DNA from 2 places in the Bacillus sp. PK3-067 genome. Region 1 is predicted to be linked to the other one. Evidence: a T-box and tRNA genes for the amino acid it is inferred to sense, from the RefSeq annotation. Region 1 holds a T-box; the other holds one or more tRNA genes.
The links. The T-box of region 1 lies ahead of argS (arginine--tRNA ligase). A T-box ahead of a tRNA ligase gene usually reads a tRNA of that ligase, here a tRNA-Arg.
Positions count from the first base shown of each region.

Region 2: it encodes a tRNA-Arg, which carries the amino acid that the T-box ahead of argS (arginine--tRNA ligase) is inferred to sense. The anticodon was not compared.

Region 1 covers NZ_CP096490.1:2,056,235-2,059,960, forward strand. The annotation lists gene M1D73_RS10745 (thiol-disulfide oxidoreductase DCC family protein) at 1-108, shown strand, start outside; gene M1D73_RS10750 (BrxA/BrxB family bacilliredoxin) at 192-626, shown strand; gene M1D73_RS10755 (class I SAM-dependent methyltransferase) at 676-1,452, shown strand; T-box leader at 1,493-1,707, shown strand; gene argS (arginine--tRNA ligase) at 1,753-3,441, shown strand; gene M1D73_RS10765 (DUF2085 domain-containing protein) at 3,554-3,726, shown strand, end outside.
Region 2 covers NZ_CP096490.1:4,835,755-4,839,480, forward strand. The annotation lists tRNA gene M1D73_RS24930 (tRNA-Glu) at 741-812, opposite strand; tRNA gene M1D73_RS24935 (tRNA-Ser) at 818-908, opposite strand; tRNA gene M1D73_RS24940 (tRNA-Asn) at 916-990, opposite strand; tRNA gene M1D73_RS24945 (tRNA-Ile) at 998-1,074, opposite strand; tRNA gene M1D73_RS24950 (tRNA-Gly) at 1,085-1,155, opposite strand; tRNA gene M1D73_RS24955 (tRNA-Lys) at 1,169-1,244, opposite strand; tRNA gene M1D73_RS24960 (tRNA-Thr) at 1,255-1,330, opposite strand; tRNA gene M1D73_RS24965 (tRNA-Phe) at 1,345-1,420, opposite strand; tRNA gene M1D73_RS24970 (tRNA-Asp) at 1,433-1,508, opposite strand; tRNA gene M1D73_RS24975 (tRNA-Met) at 1,512-1,588, opposite strand; tRNA gene M1D73_RS24980 (tRNA-Ser) at 1,616-1,708, opposite strand; tRNA gene M1D73_RS24985 (tRNA-Ile) at 1,726-1,802, opposite strand; tRNA gene M1D73_RS24990 (tRNA-Met) at 1,807-1,883, opposite strand; tRNA gene M1D73_RS24995 (tRNA-Ala) at 1,904-1,976, opposite strand; tRNA gene M1D73_RS25000 (tRNA-Pro) at 1,993-2,066, opposite strand; tRNA gene M1D73_RS25005 (tRNA-Arg) at 2,077-2,150, opposite strand; tRNA gene M1D73_RS25010 (tRNA-Leu) at 2,154-2,242, opposite strand; tRNA gene M1D73_RS25015 (tRNA-Gly) at 2,259-2,333, opposite strand; tRNA gene M1D73_RS25020 (tRNA-Leu) at 2,363-2,443, opposite strand; tRNA gene M1D73_RS25025 (tRNA-His) at 2,466-2,541, opposite strand; tRNA gene M1D73_RS25030 (tRNA-Thr) at 2,551-2,626, opposite strand; tRNA gene M1D73_RS25035 (tRNA-Val) at 2,631-2,706, opposite strand; rRNA gene rrf (5S ribosomal RNA) at 2,711-2,826, opposite strand; rRNA gene M1D73_RS25045 (23S ribosomal RNA) at 2,928-3,726, opposite strand, start outside.

The DNA.
Region 1 (3,726 bases):
GTACTTGGTTTTGGAAGTAAAGTATACGATTATATCGCTAATAATAGAAAACTCGTTCCAGTGGGACATTGCCGTGGTGGGGTTTGTGAAATCCCTACAAAAAAATGAAATCATCGTTATCTTTCTTTTGCACCTATTAATAGAGCGTGATATGATGAATTTGGAATGAAAGTTGAAGGAGAGATTACAAGATGTCAAATGCTTATGAAGAATACATGCGCCAAATGGTAATCCCAATGCGCCAAGAGTTAGTGCGTTCTGGGTTTGAAGAGTTAACTACAGAAGAAGCTGTAACAGAATTTATGGAAAATACATCAGGTACAACTTTAGTAGTTGTAAACTCTGTTTGTGGTTGTGCAGCTGGTTTAGCACGTCCATCAGCAGGTCAAGCGGTTGTTCGTGCTGAAAAACAACCTGATCATCTTGTAACTGTATTCGCAGGTCAAGATAAAGATGCTACTGCAAAAATGCGTGAGTACTTCGGAGAAATTCCTCCATCTTCACCATCTATGGCATTATTAAAAGGAAAAGAAGTTGTTCACTTCATTCACCGTCATGAAATTGAAGGTGCAACTATGGACGAAATTATTACGAACTTAGAACAAGCTTTCGAAAAGAATTGCTAAAGAAGGGGGAGAGTAAAACTCCCTCTTTTCTTTATATAGAGGTGAAACAATGATCGTAACAACAGCAGGAAGAACGAACAAAGAAATGACAGATTATGCAAACGAGGTAGCAGCAGAATTAAATGCTTCTTTCGTTAAACGTAATGACATACCGGTACATAAGCTACATGAGCAGTATGAACAAGATGTGCTTGTCGTTGGGAAGAACCGATTAGCTATTTATCCAAAAGGTACGGAAGAATCGTTTTTCTTTCATCCGAACTCAGCGATGTTTCGTGTGAAAAGGTTAATGCGTGGAGAACACGATCCGTTTGTACAAGCTGCTAAATTAGAGAGCGGAATGACAGTGTTAGATTGTACGCTCGGGATGGCATCAGATAGTATTGTAGCTAGTTATGTTGTTGGGGAAAGCGGAAAAGTAACAGGACTTGAAGGCAATGAGTATATGGCTTATATTATGGAAAATGGTTTGAAAACATGGTCTTCATCTGTTTCTGAAATTGATGAAGCAATGCAAAGAATCCAAGTAAAGCAAACGGAGCATTTTTCATTTTTAGCGCAATGTGAAGACAATAGTTACGATGTCGTTTACCTTGATCCGATGTTTGAAGAAACTGTCATAGAATCCGATGGAATTAAAGGGTTAAAACACTTCGCTTTGTATCATGATATTACTGACGAAACAATTGCGGAGGCAAAACGAGTGGCGAGAAAACGTGTCGTTTTAAAAGATCATTTTCGTAGTTCTAGATTTGAAAAACACAATTTTTATGTATACAAAAGAAAAAGTGCTAAGTTTCACTTTGGTGTAATTGACCCTTGCTAATTGTTTGAAAAGATGTATAATAAGCAATAATTAATTAAATATACTGTCTGTGATGAAGAGAGTAGTCTTTTTTAGAAGGAAAGCGAGCTAGGGATGGTGTGAGCCTAGTACGGAAGAAAAAGATGAAGCGCACTTCGGAGATGCTTCTTGAACGAATAGTAGAGAAAGCCGAGGCCCCCTGTCCTCGTTATAAACGGGAAAGTGGTTCGTAACGAACAACAAGGGTGGTACCACGGGTTAAAACTCGTCTCTTTTTTAGAGACGAGTTTTTTGTGTTTTAAAAAATAAGGAGGTTGTATCATGGATTATAAAATGCAGTTTGCGGAAAGTTTATCTAATATTTTCACGAATGAATTAACGCAAAAACAAATTTTAGATTTAATTGAAACACCGAAACAAGATGAATTTGGAGATGCAGCGTTCCCATGCTTTTCATTAGCGAAGCAATATAAAAAAGCACCAGCTCTTATCGCAAAGGAAGTTGCTGAGAAATTCAATGATCCGTTTTTTACGAAAGTAGAAGCCGTTGGTCCTTATGTAAATGTATTTTTCAATCGTGAAACTGTAAGTGATGCAGTATTAAAAACAGTTTTAGCGGAGAAAGAAGAGTTCGGTCAAAACCACTTTGGCTGTGAAAAAACAGTAGTAATTGATTATTCCTCTCCTAATATCGCGAAACCTTTTTCGATGGGGCATTTACGTTCTACAATGATAGGAAATTCGCTGAAACATATCGCTGAAAAATGTGGCTATGAAGTTGTAGGGATTAATTATATAGGAGATTGGGGAACACAGTTTGGAAAGTTAATTACGGCTTATAAAAAATGGGGAAATGAAGCAGTAGTTAAAGAAGATCCAATACGTGAGCTATTTAAGTTATATGTCCAATTCCATGAAGAGGTAAAAGACGACGAAGAACTAGAAGAAGAAGGACGTGCTTGGTTTAAGAAACTAGAAGAAGGTGATGAAGAAGCGGTAGAACTTTGGAATTGGTTTCGTCATGAGTCCCTTAAAGAATTTTCTCGCATTTATGAACTTCTCGGCGTAGAATTTACTAATTTTCAGGGAGAAGCACTTTATAATAATTTAATGGAAGATTTTATTGGGATTTTAGAAGAACATGAGTTGCTTGAAGAATCAGAAGGTGCATTAGTCGTTAATTTAGAAGAAGAAGGAATGCCGCCTTGCTTAATTAGAAAATCAGATGGTGCGACGATTTATGCAACGCGTGACTTAACGGCAGCTTTATATCGTCAAAACACTTATGGGTTTGATAAAGCGCTATATGTTGTTGGTCCAGAACAAAGCTTACATTTCAATCAATTTTTCACCGTATTAAAAAAACTTGGCTATACTTGGGTTGATGGTATGGAACACGTACCGTTTGGCTTCATTTTAAAAGATGGTAAGAAAATGTCGACACGTAAAGGAAGAGTTATTTTACTTGAAGAAGTACTCGAAGAAGCAATCGAACTTGCAAAACAAAATATTGAAGAGAAAAATCCAAACTTAAAACAGAAAGAAGAAGTAGCAAAGCAAGTCGGTGTTGGTGCAGTCATCTTCCACGATTTAAAAAATGAGCGTATGCATAATATCGAATTCTCATTAGAAAATATGCTGAAATTTGAAGGAGAAACAGGACCTTACGTACAGTACACACATGCACGTGCTTGTTCTATTTTAAGAAAAGAAAGTGTAGAATTTGAAACATGTACATTTGCTTTAAAAGACGATCATAGCTGGAGTGTCGTAAAATTACTTAATAAATTTCCTCAAGTAATTGAAGCGGCTTTCAATAAAAATGAGCCATCGATTATTTCGAAATATATATTAGATGTAGCACAATCATTCAATAAATATTACGGTAATGTTCGTATATTAGAAGAGAGCAAAGAAAAAGACAGCAGACTCGCATTGGTTTATGCTGTGACGGTTGTATTAAAAGAAGGATTACGTTTACTTGGGGTGGGGGCACCTGAGGAGATGTAACATAGTAGTAAACTGACAAACTGGGTCTAGTATAAACCTGGTTTGTTTTTTTATTGGATATATATTTTTTTTGCAAAATCAATTAAAATCTTTTTAGAGAGGGTGATTCATATTGATTCGAACTTTTATTTTACAAATTCCTTGTCATAGAAGATTAGATAGGAGTTTTTTTAAACTACAAAAGTACATACCTTTATGTGCGCGTTGTACAGGCATGCTTATTGGTATTTTAATGTTTCCAATTTATTTTTATATGACACCTTCATTTCTTTTGGCAATCATACT
Region 2 (3,726 bases), 2.6 Mb from region 1:
CCCCTCTCTATTGTTCACATATATTTTTTTATGATTGTTTAAGTAATTAATTAAAATACTAATTTAATGTTGTTTAACTTCTTTACATTCATATTGTAGCACGTATTATTGTGAATTAATTCACAAATTATGACCTATTTGTGAACTTTTTCACATAGAGTGTAAAGTTATTGGAATAGGTGTGGAATCCATTTCAATGGAGGCGTTCTCTTTAGATTGTGAAAGGGATTTTCTTGTGGTTTTTGTCGGTAAGTGAAATTATACCAGCGATTTTTAGAATATATCGACCGTAACTCCAAATATATCAGCGATTATTAAAATTTATCGATCGTAACTCAAATTATATCAGCGATTTTTGCAATATATCGACTTACCGACAAAACTCGACAATACTGACAACATAAAAAAACTGTCTTCAGTAGATCACAGCTATTGAGAGAAAGCAACTTCTTCTATATATTATTTATTTTCCACAGTAGCTCCCAGATGCATTTTTCATCGGTTTCTCCAAGTGTAGGAGGCTACAGCCATACAGCTGGGGTAAAAGTTCAAGTTGAAGTTAATTCCTTCATATTCATACAGGTCCAAATAATTAACATGATTGTATTTACGGCTCTCTATGTACCCAACTGCAACAGCTAATACTTCATATTTCTTCTATTGCATAAAAAAGCAGACTATCCAAAGTCCATTTTTATACAACAAAAAAGAGATAGCAGATTATGCTATCTCTTTTAGTATGACCCGTACGGGATTCGAACCCGTGTTACCGCCGTGAAAGGGCGGTGTCTTAACCACTTGACCAACGGGCCAGTTCTGGCAGAGAAGAAGGGATTCGAACCCTCGCACCGCGTTCGCGATCTACTCCCTTAGCAGGGGAGCCCCTTGAGCCACTTGGGTACTTCTCTATAAATATGGCTCCGCAGGTAGGACTCGAACCTACGACCGATCGGTTAACAGCCGATAGCTCTACCACTGAGCTACTGCGGAACAATTATGGTGGGCCTAAATGGACTCGAACCATCGACCTCACGCTTATCAGGCGTGCGCTCTAACCAGCTGAGCTATAGGCCCATAATTGAAAAGCGGGTGAAGAGAATCGAACTCTCGACCAGAGCTTGGAAGGCTCTTGTTTTACCACTAAACTACACCCGCATTAAATTGTAAATGGTGAGCCATGAAGGACTCGAACCTTCGACCCTCTGATTAAAAGTCAGATGCTCTACCAACTGAGCTAATGGCTCATTTTGAAAGTGGTGCCGACTAGAGGACTTGAACCCCCAACCTACTGATTACAAGTCAGTTGCTCTACCAATTGAGCTAAGTCGGCTTGCGACTTCAAAATGGTGGCTCGGGACGGAATCGAACCGCCGACACGAGGATTTTCAGTCCTCTGCTCTACCGACTGAGCTACCGAGCCTTTATGTAAAAATGGCGGTCCCGACCGGGGTCGAACCGGCGATCTCCTGCGTGACAGGCAGGCATGTTAACCACTACACCACGGGACCATTTGGTTGCGGGGACAGGATTTGAACCTGCGACCTTCGGGTTATGAGCCCGACGAGCTACCGTGCTGCTCCACCCCGCGATGATAAAATATTTACTTTAGAAAAAATGGAGGAGGTAGAGGGATTCGAACCCCCGCGCGACTCTCGCCGCCTGTCGGTTTTCAAGACCGATCCCTTCAGCCGAACTTGGGTATACCTCCGAGATATATACGTCTAATGGTGGACCTTGTAGGACTCGAACCTACGACCGGACGGTTATGAGCCGTCTGCTCTAACCAGCTGAGCTAAAGGTCCTTTATGGTAGCGGCGGAGGGGATCGAACCCCCGACCTCACGGGTATGAACCGTACGCTCTAGCCAGCTGAGCTACACCGCCATAAATGATATTAATTTAAGTGGAGCCTAGCGGGATCGAACCGCTGACCTCCTGCGTGCAAGGCAGGCGCTCTCCCAGCTGAGCTAAGGCCCCATGTTTTTTAGGAATATCGGGAAGACAGGATTTGAACCTGCGACCCCCTGGTCCCAAACCAGGTGCTCTACCAAGCTGAGCCACTTCCCGTTAATAAAAGCGCGCCCGAGAGGAGTCGAACCCCTAACCTCTTGATCCGTAGTCAAACGCTCTATCCAATTGAGCTACGGGCGCATATGGTGCCGAGGGCGGGGGTCGAACCCGCACGGTGGTCACCCACCGCAGGATTTTAAGTCCTGTGCGTCTGCCTGTTCCGCCACCCCGGCATGTCATATTGAAAATTGGAGCGGAAGACGGGATTCGAACCCGCGACCCCAACCTTGGCAAGGTTGTATTCTACCACTGAACTACTTCCGCAAGACATGTATGAGTTATTTAATTAAAAGTGCGGGTGAAGGGAGTCGAACCCCCACGCCAAAGGCGCCAGATCCTAAGTCTGGTGCGTCTGCCAATTCCGCCACACCCGCATATTAATTTATTTAAGAAAAATGGGGCGACTGATGGGAATCGAACCCACGAATGCCGGAGCCACAATCCGGTGCGTTAACCACTTCGCCACAACCGCCATGATTTCTGGTGCCGACTAGAGGACTTGAACCCCCAACCTACTGATTACAAGTCAGTTGCTCTACCAATTGAGCTAAGTCGGCTAAATGGTGGAGGATGACGGGATCGAACCGCCGACCCCCTGCTTGTAAGGCAGGTGCTCTCCCAGCTGAGCTAATCCTCCATTTGTCTGGCAACGTCCTACTCTCACAGGGACAAGGTCCCAACTACCATCGGCGCTAGAGAGCTTAACTTCCGTGTTCGGTATGGGAACGGGTGTGACCTCTCTGCCATCATTACCAGACTGTATTCATTTAAGACAAGAATTATTGTAACTCATTTACTTTCGAAAGTCAACAAGTTTTTTATATTCTTTCAAAACTAGATAACATTGCTTCATATTATATGGTTAAGTCCTCGATCTATTAGTATTCGTCAGCTCCACATGTCACCATGCTTCCACCTCGAACCTATCAACCTGATCATCTTTCAGGGATCTTACTAGCTTACGCTATGGGAAATCTCATCTTGAGGGGGGCTTCATGCTTAGATGCTTTCAGCACTTATCCCTTCCGCACATAGCTACCCAGCTATGCCCTTGGCAGAACAACTGGTACACCAGCGGTGCGTCCATCCCGGTCCTCTCGTACTAAGGACAGCTCCTCTCAAATTTCCTACGCCCACGACGGATAGGGACCGAACTGTCTCACGACGTTCTGAACCCAGCTCGCGTACCGCTTTAATGGGCGAACAGCCCAACCCTTGGGACCGACTACAGCCCCAGGATGCGATGAGCCGACATCGAGGTGCCAAACCTCCCCGTCGATGTGGACTCTTGGGGGAGATAAGCCTGTTATCCCCGGGGTAGCTTTTATCCGTTGAGCGATGGCCCTTCCATGCGGAACCACCGGATCACTAAGCCCGACTTTCGTCCCTGCTCGACTTGTAGGTCTCGCAGTCAAGCTCCCTTATGCCTTTGCACTCTACGAATGATTTCCAACCATTCTGAGGGAACCTTTGGGCGCCTCCGTTACACTTTAGGAGGCGACCGCCCCAGTCAAACTGCCCACCTGACACTGTCTCCCGGGTCGATAAGACCCGTAGGTTAGAATTTCAATACAGTCAGGGCGGTATCCCACCAGCGCCTCCACCGAAGCTAGCGCTCCGGTTTCAATGGCTCCCGCCTATCCTGTACAAACTGTAC